4 regions of the Clostridium nitrophenolicum genome follow, and region 1 is predicted to be linked to each of the others. Evidence: riboswitches for the same ligand, from Rfam matches in the RefSeq annotation. Region 1 holds a riboswitch; each other region holds the start of a gene.
What was found. A riboswitch is a leader RNA that binds a small molecule or an ion and turns the genes downstream of it on or off. The one in region 1 is predicted to bind lysine.
Positions count from the first base shown of each region.

Region 1 (3,203 bases):
GTAGTAGAAGTAGGTGAAGGTGTAACAAAGTTTAATACTGGTGATAGAGTAGTAGTAGAGCCAATTGTAGCCTGTGGAAAATGCCCTGCTTGTAAAGAGGGAAAGTATAATCTTTGCTCTTCTTTAGGTTTTCATGGACTTTGCGGAAGTGGCGGCGGACTTGCTGAATATACTGTGTTTCCAGAAGAGTTTATACACAAAATTCCAGATAATATGTCTTACGAACAAGCCGCATTAATAGAACCAATGGCTGTTGCACTTCACTCAATAAGAATAGCAAACTTTAAAACTGGAGATACTGCAATAGTATTAGGATCAGGTCCGATTGGACTTGCGACTATAGAATGCTTAAAGGCAGCTGGTGCAAAGCTTGTAATAGTTTTACAAAGAAAATCAATAAGACAGGAATATGCAAAGAGAGCTGGCGCAGACGTAGTATTAGATCCAAATGAAGTTGATATAGTGGAAGAAGTTAAAAAACTTACAGATGGAGTAGGTGTAGATGCTGCATTTGAAACTACTGGTGCTAAGATAGGATTTGATATAGGACTTAATAGTTTAAAATTTGAAGGAACTATGGTAGTAACAAGTATTTGGGAAAATGAGACAAGCTTTAATCCTAATATTTTAGTATTCTCAGAAAAGAAAATTGTTGGGACATTAGCATATAGACATGAGTTTCCTGCAACAATTGCGCAAATGAGTGATGGAAGAATAAAAGCAGAAGGATATATAACAAAGAAAATAGCTCTTGATGATATAGTTGAGGAAGGATTTGGTTCTTTAACTGGCCCAGAAAAGAAAAAACATGTTAAAATACTTGTAACTCCAGATAAATCACTTCTATAACTATCAATGTAGATGCAACACCATTTGCTAGGGCTTGTAAAAATGAAATAAGCAAAATAAGAAAATAGATATAAAAACACTAGGTAACTTACCTGGTGTTTTTTTATTGTAAATACTAGCTTTTTAAACAAAAGCAGTAAAATATAAATGATGTGATTACAAAAATAGAACCTTAAATATATTTGAATGAAGAGAGTGCCGCTAAGGTTCGTTATTTTTTAATTAGTATTAAAACTAATCTAAAAAATAAAAAAATTTATTTTTTAGATTGGTTATATTTTACAATAAACTATTATAAATATTAAGTATAGCTAAATAAAAAATTAACACATTTGGCACATGAGTAATACTTAAAAATAAACATAGGAATAAATAAAAGTACAATAAGCAAAATAAATCAATTTGACAAAAAAATAGGTTAGTACATAAATAGAGGTGCAAGTAAAAAGGTAGCTTTTAAGTGTTAAGGAGAATACATCCTCCGATATTAAAAGCAAAGGGTTTATTTGCCGAAAGGGTGTATTTGATATTAGATATATCCTTGGGGATAGAGCATAGTAGTTCTATCACTGCCGTGAATAATCATGGAGCGCTATTTATGTGATGAGAAGAAAATTTTCATTGCATGAGTGGCGTAAATAACTTATAACTCTAAAGCATTGAAATTTTTCAATGCTTTTTTTAAGTTTATTTATGTCCCAACAAATATCACAGTTTAAGGGAGGAATAACAATGAAAGTAATGATTAGAATGAGAATGAGTATGCATGATGCTCACTATGGCGGAAACTTAGTAGATGGAGCAAAAATGTTGAATCTTTTCGGAGATGTAGCTACAGAACTCTTAATCAGAAATGATGGAGATGAGGGATTGTTCAGAGCTTATGACAATGTAGAGTTTTTAGCGCCTGTATATGCTGGGGATTACATTGAAGCAGTAGGAGAAATTGTAAGCTGTGGAAACTCTTCAAGGAAAATGGTATTTGAAGCAAGAAAAGTGATTATTCCAAGATCAGATATAAATGATTCAGCTTGCGACGTATTAGAAGAACCTATTGTAGTATGCAAAGCTAGTGGAACTTGTGTCGTACCAAATAGCAAACAAAGAAAAAAATAAGTACCATAATAAAAGTCCGAATATTTTTTATAAAGTAATTTTTGAGTCGAATATTAAGAGGAAATGGAGAGATTATTTCATGGAGAAGCTGATTATTACAGCAGCAATTTGTGGTGCTGAAGTCACAAAAAAGCATAATCCTAGCGTTCCTTATACAGTAGAGGAGATTGGAAGAGAGGCAGAAGCGGCTTATAAAGCAGGTGCAAGTATTATACACCTACATGTAAGAAATGATGATGGAACCTCTACTCAGGATAAGGAAAGATTTAGATTATGCATGGAAGAAATTAAGAGAAGGTGCCCAGATGTAATTATCCAACCATCTACTGGAGGAGCGGTAGGAATGACTAATGAGGAAAGACTTCAGCCCATATATCTTAAACCAGAAATGGCTACTCTAGATTGCGGAACTTGTAACTTTGGTGGAGATGAAGTGTTTGTCAACACTGAAAATACAATAAAAGAGTTTGGCGAAAAAATGCTTGATTTAGGTATAAAGCCAGAGCTTGAGGTATTTGACAAAGGCATGATAGATATGGCAATAAGACTCCAGAAAAAGGGATATATAAAAACTCCAATGCATTTTAACTTTGTAATGGGTGTAAATGGAGGAATAGATGCTGCTATAAGAGACTTTGAATTTCTAAGGGGAAGTATACCGCAAGGAAGCACCTTTACTGTGTCCGGAATAGGCAGAAATGAGTTTCCAGTTGCTGTTATGTCCATCATTTCAGGAGGGCACGTTAGAGTTGGCTTTGAAGATAATGTTTACTTATCAAAAGGTACACTTGCTAAGTCGAATGGTGAATTAGTTGAAAAGGTAGTAAGGCTGGCAAAGGAGCTTGGAAGAGATATTGCCAATGCAAAGGAAGCAAGAGAAATTTTAGGTATTAGTAAATAGTTTGAGCAAATAATTTAAGATTAAGGGGGGACAAAATGAATAAGATTGTTAAGCCGGAGGATTTAAAGCCTCTCTTTAAGGATGGTATGTCTATTATGATTGGTGGTTTTTTAGGCTGTGGAACTCCGCATAAAATTATAGATCTTCTAATACAGCTCAATATAAAGGACTTGACTATAATTGCAAATGATACCAGTTATGTAGATAGAGGAATAGGAAGGCTTATTGCGAACATGCAGGTTAAGAAGGTTATAGCATCTCATATAGGAACAAACTCTGAAACAGGTAGACTTATGAATTCAGGGGAAATGGAAGTAGAGCTTGTACCACAAGGTAC
Region 1 covers NZ_AP042469.1:3,511,906-3,515,108, reverse strand. Annotated here, with positions in the region: gene ACZ5N4_RS16775 (2,3-butanediol dehydrogenase) at 1-849, shown strand, start outside; lysine riboswitch at 1,272-1,452, shown strand; gene kal (3-aminobutyryl-CoA ammonia lyase) at 1,582-1,965, shown strand; gene kce (3-keto-5-aminohexanoate cleavage enzyme) at 2,045-2,866, shown strand; gene atoD (acetate CoA-transferase subunit alpha) at 2,902-3,203, shown strand, end outside.

Region 2 (3,203 bases), 1.7 Mb from region 1:
AGGGTATTGTTTTTTATATCCATAGTACCAGCTAATTTCATAATCAATTTTCCTCCTTTTAGTCGGAACACTGGGTAATTTTGCTTGTTTCCCTTCGGGTACTGGGTAACTTAAGATTTTCGCTTCCGCTCACAAGTTACCCGTAAAAGTTCATTTAGAACTTTTACCTAGCAAAATTACCCGTTAAAGTCCATTTAGGGCTTTAACCTCCTCGTGATTTTGGTTATAGATTAAATTCACTTGCAATAACGTTAATTGCTTTTACCTTATCTTTCTGTTTAATTGCACAGGTAATTCTTATTTCTGAAGTTGTAATCATCTTTACTCCAATATCATTTTTACTAAGAAGTTTAAACATTTTAGATGCAACTCCTGATGTAGTTTTCATTCCTATACCCACCACAGAAAACTTTGTTATATCCTCATCTATAGCAATTTGATTCTCCTCTAAATAGAATGGCTTAATTATTTCCAAGCACTCATTTAAATCAACTTTTGGTATAGTAAATGATAAGTTAACTCTATTATTTACAGGTGCTGTTTGGCTTATCATATCAATATTGATTCTCTTGCTTGCTACACTTTCAAATAAGCTTGATACAGTATTTATATCACTTTCTATGTCTCTTATTGTTATAGCTACATCATCATCACTTGTTGCTAATCCTGTTACTGGTTTACTCTCCATATTCATATTATTTACCCCCTTAATTACTGTTCCTTTAATATCACTATTACTTAATCCAACGTATATTGGAATATTATATTTTTGTCCAAGTTCTATAGATCTAGAGTGCATAACTTGAGCTCCAAGACTTGAAAGTTCAAGCATTTCTTCATAATCTATTTCATCTAACTTTTTAGCATCCTTATATTTTCTAGGATCTACACTATATATACCGTCTACATCGGTATAGATTTCACATATCCCATCTAATTTCACTGCTATCGCAACAGCAGTAGTGTCTGAACCACCTCTTCCAAGAGTGGTTATATGTCCTTCTTCATTTATGCCTTGGAACCCTGCTACTATTACAATTTTTCCTTCTGACAAACTCTTCTTTATATTTTCCTCGGCTATGTCATCTATTAATGATTTACCATGCTGTCCAGTGGTTTTTATCCCTATTTGATACGCTGTATAACTAATAGCATCATAGCCTGAAGCCTTAATTGCCATAGCGAGCAGCGCACTAGACATCATTTCTCCAGTTGATAAAAGAGCATCTAATTCTCTTTTATCGGGATTACTTGTAACCTCATTTGCAAGACCTATTAAATCATCTGTAGTATCTCCCATAGCAGACACTACAACTATTACATCATCTCCTGCTTGTTTTCTTCTTACTACTGTTTGGGCAACCTTTTTTATTTTTTCTATAGTTCCTACAGAACTTCCACCATATTTTTGTACAACAATTGCCATATCATCACTCCCTTAAAATTATTCTTATGTGAAACTCCTCTTCGTAAACTCTGAGGAATATAAGATTTGGGTTCTCTGCTTATGTGAAACATACCATAATTTATAAAAATAAAAGCAGCAAAGGAACACCTTTGCTGCACAAAAAATATCATCGCAACTCTGTGTACCCTTTGTAGCTCTCCATCTCCATAGCTGGAACTATATATGTATAGTTAAAATTCGGTAAGTCATTTACAGAATCTTAGATGACAGCTCCACATATATTATATGCAAAGCCAGAAAATAGTTTCGCCAAACTATTTTCTTCGGCCATAATTCCTTTCTTCACTTCTCACTGTCTGCCGACTAAAAGCAACTACTATTAATTACAGCACCTCTACCCTAAGGTAAGTTTCATTATTAAATTATAATTAGTTTAACATAAGTATTTATACATTTCAAGATTATTTTATATGTTAAGATAATTTATTTTTTCTTTACAATGTCTTCATCTTTAGAATTAAAATTTTTATTAATAATAATTTTGTTGCATATTTATAAAAAGAATAGATTATTTATAATAAACAAATTATTTATTATATCTATAGAATTCCTTAAAAGACTCTTCCGCATATATATAGTCTTTTACTCCACCTAATTCTCTTATTGAGTGCATTGAAAGAACAGCTAACCCCATATCTACTGAAGGTATATTTACGTGACTTGCAGATATAGGCCCAATGGTAGATCCTCCTTTTTCATCCGAACGATTCACAAAGAACTGAACTGGCACTCCTGCTATATCACATATACTTTTATAAACAGCACTAGATACACTATCTGAAGTATAACTTTGATTTGCACTCACTTTTATTATTGGCCCCTTATTAATTATTGGTCTATTTACAGGATCGCTCTTCTCACCATAGTTCGGATGAAGCGCATGGCCTAAATCACATGATATCATGAAAGAATTTGAAAGAGCCCTAAAATAATCTTCTCTTCCTTTTCCCATTGAAATCATAATTCTCTCCAGCAAAGTAGCCAACATTGGAGAATCTGCTCCCTGCTTGGTAGTGCTTCCAACTTCTTCATTATCAAAACAAACCATAACATTAGTAGCATTTCCCGCATCTACTTTGGTTAAAGCATTTATCCCTGAGTGTACCATTATTAAATCATCTAGCCTTCCACAGGATATAAACTCATTATTTAGCCCTATAACACTGCCTTTTTCGTATTCATAAAGAAATAAGTCAAAGTCCAGTATGTCCTCTTCTTTAACACTCAATTCATTAGCAATAGTTTTTATAAGATATCTTCCTTTTTCAAGATTCTCATTCACTAATGAAATCAGTGGTAGTATATCTTTTTGTCTATTTAATTCTACTCCAGAGTTCACATTTCTATTCATATGTATAGCAAGATTAGGTATTATTAAAATTGGTCTTTTTATATTTAACAGTTTAATTTGCGGTGAAAAAGGGTTTTCGCTTTTTATAGTTACCCTACCAGCTATAGATAGAGGTCTATCAAGCCAAGTATTTATTATAGGACCGCCATAAACTTCTGTATTTAGTTTTACATATGCTCCTTCTACTTCCATATCAGGATTAGGTTTTACTCTAAAACCTGGTGAATCTGTATGAGCACCTACTATTCTAAATCCTTCTTTTTCTACTTTACCTTTTCCTACAACAAATGCAATTAAAGCTGAATCATATTTATTTAAAAAATATTTGCCTCCTTTTTTTAAATCCCATTTATCTTCTTCTCTAATCTCTTCAAATCCTCTGCT
Region 2 covers NZ_AP042469.1:5,259,081-5,262,283, forward strand. Annotated here, with positions in the region: gene lysA (diaminopimelate decarboxylase) at 1-41, opposite strand, end outside; gene ACZ5N4_RS24915 (aspartate kinase) at 224-1,426, opposite strand; lysine riboswitch at 1,592-1,813, opposite strand; gene ACZ5N4_RS24920 (M18 family aminopeptidase) at 1,995-3,203, opposite strand, start outside.
Region 2: it holds a riboswitch for lysine, as region 1 does, so the genes downstream of both, ACZ5N4_RS24915 (aspartate kinase) here and kal (3-aminobutyryl-CoA ammonia lyase) in region 1, are expected to answer to the same signal.

Region 3 (3,203 bases), 2.4 Mb from region 1:
AATTATAACAATATTTTACCATAGTTACATTATATTTAAAATGATTAATACTATAAATTAAAACTTAAATCAATTGGGCATAAATATTGTATAAAGTTACATACTTCTCAATGTGTATATAAAAAGAGCCGCAATTAATGCGACCCTTTTTATATTATTTTTTAACAGTGTCAAAATCAATTTCCATTAAATCAACAACTTTTGTTTTATGTTTTCTTTTATAACCCCACCATAATCCTATAAACAATGGTAATCCGATATATGATGAAATAACTCCATTCCAGTCTATTTTATCAGCTTCAAAGTAGCTAAGACCTTGTCCTAAAGTAACAACTATACATAATACCATTGCTATTACTGGTCCTAATGGAAATAACTTTGCAACATATTTCAATTTTTTCAAGTCACGTCCTTGAGCAACATAAGCCTTACGGAAACGATAATGACATAGTGCTATACCCAACCATGCAACAAAGCCTGCAAGTCCTGATGCTGCTACAAGCCATACATAAACTGTAGTCTCTGCATAAAGTCCTGTTAAGAAACAAAGGGATGCTACTACTGTAGTTAATATTAGCGAGTTAACAGGAACTCCTCTTGAGTTAACTTTTCCAAGCCACGCTGGTGCTTTACCATCCTTAGCCATTGCATATAGCATTCTGCTTGAAGCATACATTCCTGAGTTTCCTGCTGATAGTACTGAAGTTAAGATAACTGCATTCATTAATGATGCCGCTGCTGCTATACCAGCCTTTTGGAATACTAATGTAAATGGACTTGTATCAACTCCAGCATCCATATAAGGAATTAATGCGCCAACAACAAATATTGTTCCTAAATAGAATATTAAAATTCTCCAGAAGATCGTATTTATTGCTTTAGGTATATTTTTTTCTGGATCTTCACTTTCTCCCGCAGCTATACCAACAAGCTCTGTACCTTGGAATGAGAAACCAGCAATTAAGAATACCATGAAAATTGATTTAGCTCCACCAACAAATGGTGCTTCACCAACACTAAAGTTTTTTAATCCTACAGCATGTCCACCTATTATTCCAACTATTGTTGCAACACCTATTAATAAAAATATAATAACGGTAATAACTTTAATACTTGCAAACCAATATTCTGATTCACCATAAGCTCTTGCTGATAAAAGATTAAGTGCAACTATTACTGTAAGGAATAAAACACTCCATACAAGAGCTGGCACGCCAGGAAACCAGTATTTCATAAGAAGGGCACCTGCAACCATTTCAGCTGCAACTGTAATAGCCCAGTTATACCAATAGTTCCATCCCATTGCAAATCCAAAAGCAGGATCAACAAATTTTGATGCATATATTCCAAAGGAACCTGAATCCGGCATGAATGTTGCCATTTCCCCTAAACTAGTCATTAAGAAATAAACCATAATACCTATACAACCATATGCAACTAGTGCGCCTCCTGGTCCAGCTTGTTTAATTGTAGCTCCAAGAGCCAGGAATATTCCTGTTCCAATGGCACCTCCCATTGCAATCATATTAAGATGTCTTGCTGTTAAACTTCTTTTAAGTTCATTAGAAGTCTGAACATTTTTTTCTACTGCATTTTGCATAAATTTTTCCTCCTTACCGGCTTTTATTTATTCCGATAAGTGAAATAACTAAGATCAGAAACGTAAAAAATGCCTTGAGCATACACTCAAGGCATTTAATATGAATTTACATTAATTACTAAAACATACATATTAATATACAACGAATGATAGCTCACCACAAAATCCTCTTTGTGACAGTCTTGCATATATTCTATGCAACCCCAGCTATACAGTACTAAAGCATTTACTGTACGCTTCGGCGAAATTTCCTTTTAAACTGCTTCATTGTGCTTACCTCTGCAGTTTTACTCTTAAATCCCGCGCCTCTACCTCAGTTATTCACTTATGTTAATTATTATACAGTAATATTTATAATTAGTAAACAGTTTTTTAATATTTTAATGTGAGAAGCTCTTTCGCCATTTCTTATAATTATAATAGTATTAAACCTAAGATAGCCAATAGATTAGGTGAACTTTATTCATGTAAGTTTAAAAAAATTATATTTTTAAATGATCATAAAGTTCATCAAATGACATATATTTATTTTTGCTTAAATATGTAAGATTAGAAATAATAAAATAAGAGAGTTTTTCAGAATCAAGTTTAGATGTTATATTTCCTTTTTTCCTCTCAAGTTCAATTAATTCTCCTATTTCTGTATATAACTTTGTAAAACTATCTTTTTCTCTACAGTGATACCCTTGCTTTTCCTCATTTGCAATTTCATAAAAAATTGAAATATAATCATCTACAAATCCCTGTAAGGATTCATATATTTTTCTTATTTTTTCTTTAAAAGGTTCATCAGTTAACTTTAAACTTTCTATAATATTCAAGGTCTTATTCCAATCATCTTGAAAAATTTCTATTACAAGCTCTATTTTATTTCTAAAATAATTATAAAAGGTTCCTGTTCCTATATCGCACTGTTTGGCAATTTCTCTTATATTCAGACCTTTATATCCCTCTTCTAAAAGAGTTTTTCTTCCTTGAATTATTATTTTTTCCTTAGCATTTTCAATTAACTTTGGCATTTTATCCTCCTATTAATGAACTTTGTTCATAATATACCATATTCATACTTTTCTGTCAATAACGCTGGCCAAATCTGTTAAATATGTATGATTCAAAGTTAGTTTCCCTATAGATATCCACCTTGGGTACTTAACTTATTAGCGATATTCATAGGGGTACCTTGATTAAGCTAATTATCGATGTTGGATATATACCTAATCTAGGTATTCACTTATGTAAAAGAATATGTATATTTTTTTCATATACCTATAATATGTATTGAATATTTTTTATATGGTTTCCCTTCTGCTACAATTATAAATATAAGATGGATGCGATAACTTTTAGAATTATAACCTTATATAGGCGGAATAACCAGAAAGTTAACTTATGCAGAGGGATATGTTTCCAAAGCTGAAGATAGATTTAAAAACTTTGTGTCAGTCTTAGTGAAGAGTTTTAAGAGAACCTTAGAACTTTAGAGTTGTTTGAGCGCAGCGAGTTCTCGAAAGTTCTTAGGTTGTCTTGGAACACAAGCTTTAGACTGACTAAAAGTTTTTAACGGACTGAAGCTTGGAAGCATAGCCCGGGGTATAAGTTAACT
Region 3 covers NZ_AP042469.1:1,116,801-1,120,003, reverse strand. Annotated here, with positions in the region: gene ACZ5N4_RS05150 (amino acid permease) at 155-1,600, opposite strand; lysine riboswitch at 1,743-1,919, opposite strand; gene ACZ5N4_RS05145 (TetR/AcrR family transcriptional regulator) at 2,083-2,619, opposite strand.
Region 3: it holds a riboswitch for lysine, as region 1 does, so the genes downstream of both, ACZ5N4_RS05150 (amino acid permease) here and kal (3-aminobutyryl-CoA ammonia lyase) in region 1, are expected to answer to the same signal.

Region 4 (3,203 bases), 1.4 Mb from region 1:
TATAAATTTCACAATTTATAGATGGTTCCTCTACTTTTAAAATATCAATCTCATTCTTCTTGTTAAGCTTGTTATTCCATTCTGGTGATATACCACCTACCAGATCTAGCGAATTATTTAGAAATTCATTCATTATATCTGTGTCATTTTTTTCTATTTTCATTATTATTTTTTCAAGCTTAACAGATTTAGCATCCCAGTATGAGTTATTTTTTATCAACTCTAGTTCTTTGTTATGAGTCCACTGTTTTATTAAAAATGGACCATTAAAAACTAGTGTATTCACCTCAGTTCCATATTTATCTCCATACTTTTCTACAATATCCTTTCTTTGAGGCTGCATTATTTCGTAACTTGTTAACTTTAAAAAATATGCACAAGGTCTTTCTAGTGTAATTTCTAATGTTTTATCATCTAGTGCCCTTACTCCTAATTTGTTCGAGGATATATTACTAGACTTATTTGTTTCCAAAACATTATATTCCTTAGCTCCCCTTATTGGATATAATAAAAATGCATTTTGTGATTTAATGGCTGGATCTAGCGTTCTCTTAATCCCATACTCATAATCCTTAGCTGTTACCTTCTTACCATCAGACCATTGATTATCTCTTAAGTAGAATGTCCATTTCAATTGATCTGGAGACACTTCCCATCTTTCAGCACCAGCAGGCTTGACTATATTTTTGCCATCCTTATCTTCCTCTACTCTTGTTAGGGATTCGTTAACCTCGAAGAGAATTTGAGATGAGTACCTATCAGTTGATTTAGATGGGTCTAAAATTTTTGGTTCATCTTTTAATATAATACTTATGTATTGTTCGCTATCATTTTTATTTAATTCCGAATTGGTTTTAATTGTGTTTTTTCCACATCCCCATAAAGAAAAAATAGTAAGAACTATTATTATGAATCCAATCTTTTTGATCTTCAATAAATTACCTCCTTATGTTTTCGAATTAGATCTTTATGGTTTTTTTTACCTATTATACATTATTGGTAGTTTGTTAAATTTTTATTCAAGTGGTCTCTACAAAACTTCTAAAAATAGTTATATGTATGCATAAAAAAAACTTGAAATGTATAATTACGTATGTTAAACTAATTGTAATTTAATAACGATACTTACCTTAGGGTAGAGGTGCTGTAATTAATAGTATTTATTTTTAGTCGGCAGACGCTAAGAAATAGAGAAAGGAATTATGGCCGAAGAAAATAATTTGGCGGAATTATTTTCTGGCTTTGCACATAATATGTGTAAGGTTGTCACTTAAGTTTTTGTTTTATACAATAACTTAGCTATACGATTTTTGTATGGTTTCATTTATGAAGGTGGAGAGCTACAAAGGTACACAGAGTTGCATTGTATTTTTTGTGCAGCAGAGGTGTTCCTTTGCTGCTTTTATTTTTCTAGAAATTATATACAATTATATAATATAATTAATTTAAAGCACTTTTTGCAATATATTAAGCAATTTTAGCAATAATTTATGCAAAAATTCAACATATAATATAATTAGCTGAGTAGAATTCTTTAAGCAGGTATACAAAATCTTAAGTCCTAATTGCTTGAGGTTTTACAATAAACTATAAATAAAATTTTAGGGGGTATTTAAAATGAAATACAATGTAGCAGTAGTTGGCTGTACAGGCATGGTTGGAAGAAAGTTTTTAGAAGTATTAGAAGAAAGAAATTTCCCAGTGGATAAAATTTATCTTTATGCATCTGCAAAATCTGCTGGAAAAATGATAAAATTTAAGGGTATAGATGTTGTTGTTGAGGAACTAAAAGAAGATAACATTAAAGATAAGAAGATAGATTTCGCACTATTTTCCGCTGGTGGAGATGTAAGTAAAGCGTTTGCTCCTATATTCGCTAAATACAATATTACTGTTATAGATAATAGCAGTGCTTGGAGAATGGATCCTGAAGTTCCTCTAGTTGTACCTGAAGTAAACCCTGAGGATATCAAATGGAACAAAGGGATAATTGCAAATCCTAATTGCTCTACAATTCAAGCAGTAGTTGCACTAAAGCCTTTACATGATAAATATGGAATAGATAGAGTAATATATTCAACTTACCAAGCTGTATCTGGTGCTGGAATGGGTGGTTATAATGACTTGTTCGAAGGTTATAAAGGTACTGCACCAAAAAAATTTCCTTATGCTATAGCTGGTAATGTTATTCCTCACATAGATGTATTCATGGATAACGGATACACAAAAGAAGAAATGAAAATGATTAGCGAAACAAAAAAAATATTACATGATGATAACTTAAAAATCACAGCTACTACAGTTAGAGTGCCTGTAGTTTATGGGCACAGCGAAAGCATCAATGTAGAATTAAAAAATCAATTTGAACTAAATGATGTATTTGAATTATATAAGAATTCAAAAGGAGTAATCTTAAAAGACGATGTTCAAAATCTTGAATACCCAATGCCTATAGATGCTGCAGGTCGTGATGAAGTTTTTGTTGGAAGAATTAGAAGAGACTTTAGTACTGATAATGGCTTAAATTTATGGGTTGTAGCGGATAACATAAGAAAAGGAGCAGCTTCTAACGCTATTCAAATAGCCGAATATATAATTAGTGAAAATAAGTAATTTATATAAATCTAAAACATAAATTACTTATGTATATAAAAATATTTAAGATGAGGTGTTTGTATGAGTTTATTTAAAGGTTCCGGTGTTGCTATAGTAACTCCATTTAATGAAACAGGAGTAGATTTTAAAAAATTAGAAGAACTACTTGAATGGCACATTAAGTCAAGCACAGATGCTATAATAGTTTGCGGTACCACTGGCGAAGCATCTACAATGAGCGAACAAGAAAGAAAAGAAACAATAAAATTCACAGTAGACATAGTAAATAAAAGAATTCCTGTAATAGCTGGAACAGGAACAAACAATACTGCTGCATCAATAAACATGAGCAAATGGGCTGAAAGTATAGGTGTAGACGGACTTTTAGTAATAACTCCTTATTATAATAAAACTACACAAAAAGGTCTTGTAGAACATTTTAAAGCTATAGCTACAAGTGTTAAGACTCCTATAATTGTTTATAATGTTCCTGGAAGAACAGGCATGAATATTACTCCAAAAACACTAAAAGAACTATGCCAATTTGATAATATAATTGCTGTTAAAGAAGCAAGTGGAAATATAAGCCAGATAGCTGAAATAAAAGC
Region 4 covers NZ_AP042469.1:4,960,940-4,964,142, forward strand. Annotated here, with positions in the region: gene ACZ5N4_RS23485 (peptide ABC transporter substrate-binding protein) at 1-934, opposite strand, end outside; lysine riboswitch at 1,129-1,351, shown strand; gene ACZ5N4_RS23490 (aspartate-semialdehyde dehydrogenase) at 1,618-2,613, shown strand; gene dapA (4-hydroxy-tetrahydrodipicolinate synthase) at 2,677-3,203, shown strand, end outside.
Region 4: it holds a riboswitch for lysine, as region 1 does, so the genes downstream of both, ACZ5N4_RS23490 (aspartate-semialdehyde dehydrogenase) here and kal (3-aminobutyryl-CoA ammonia lyase) in region 1, are expected to answer to the same signal.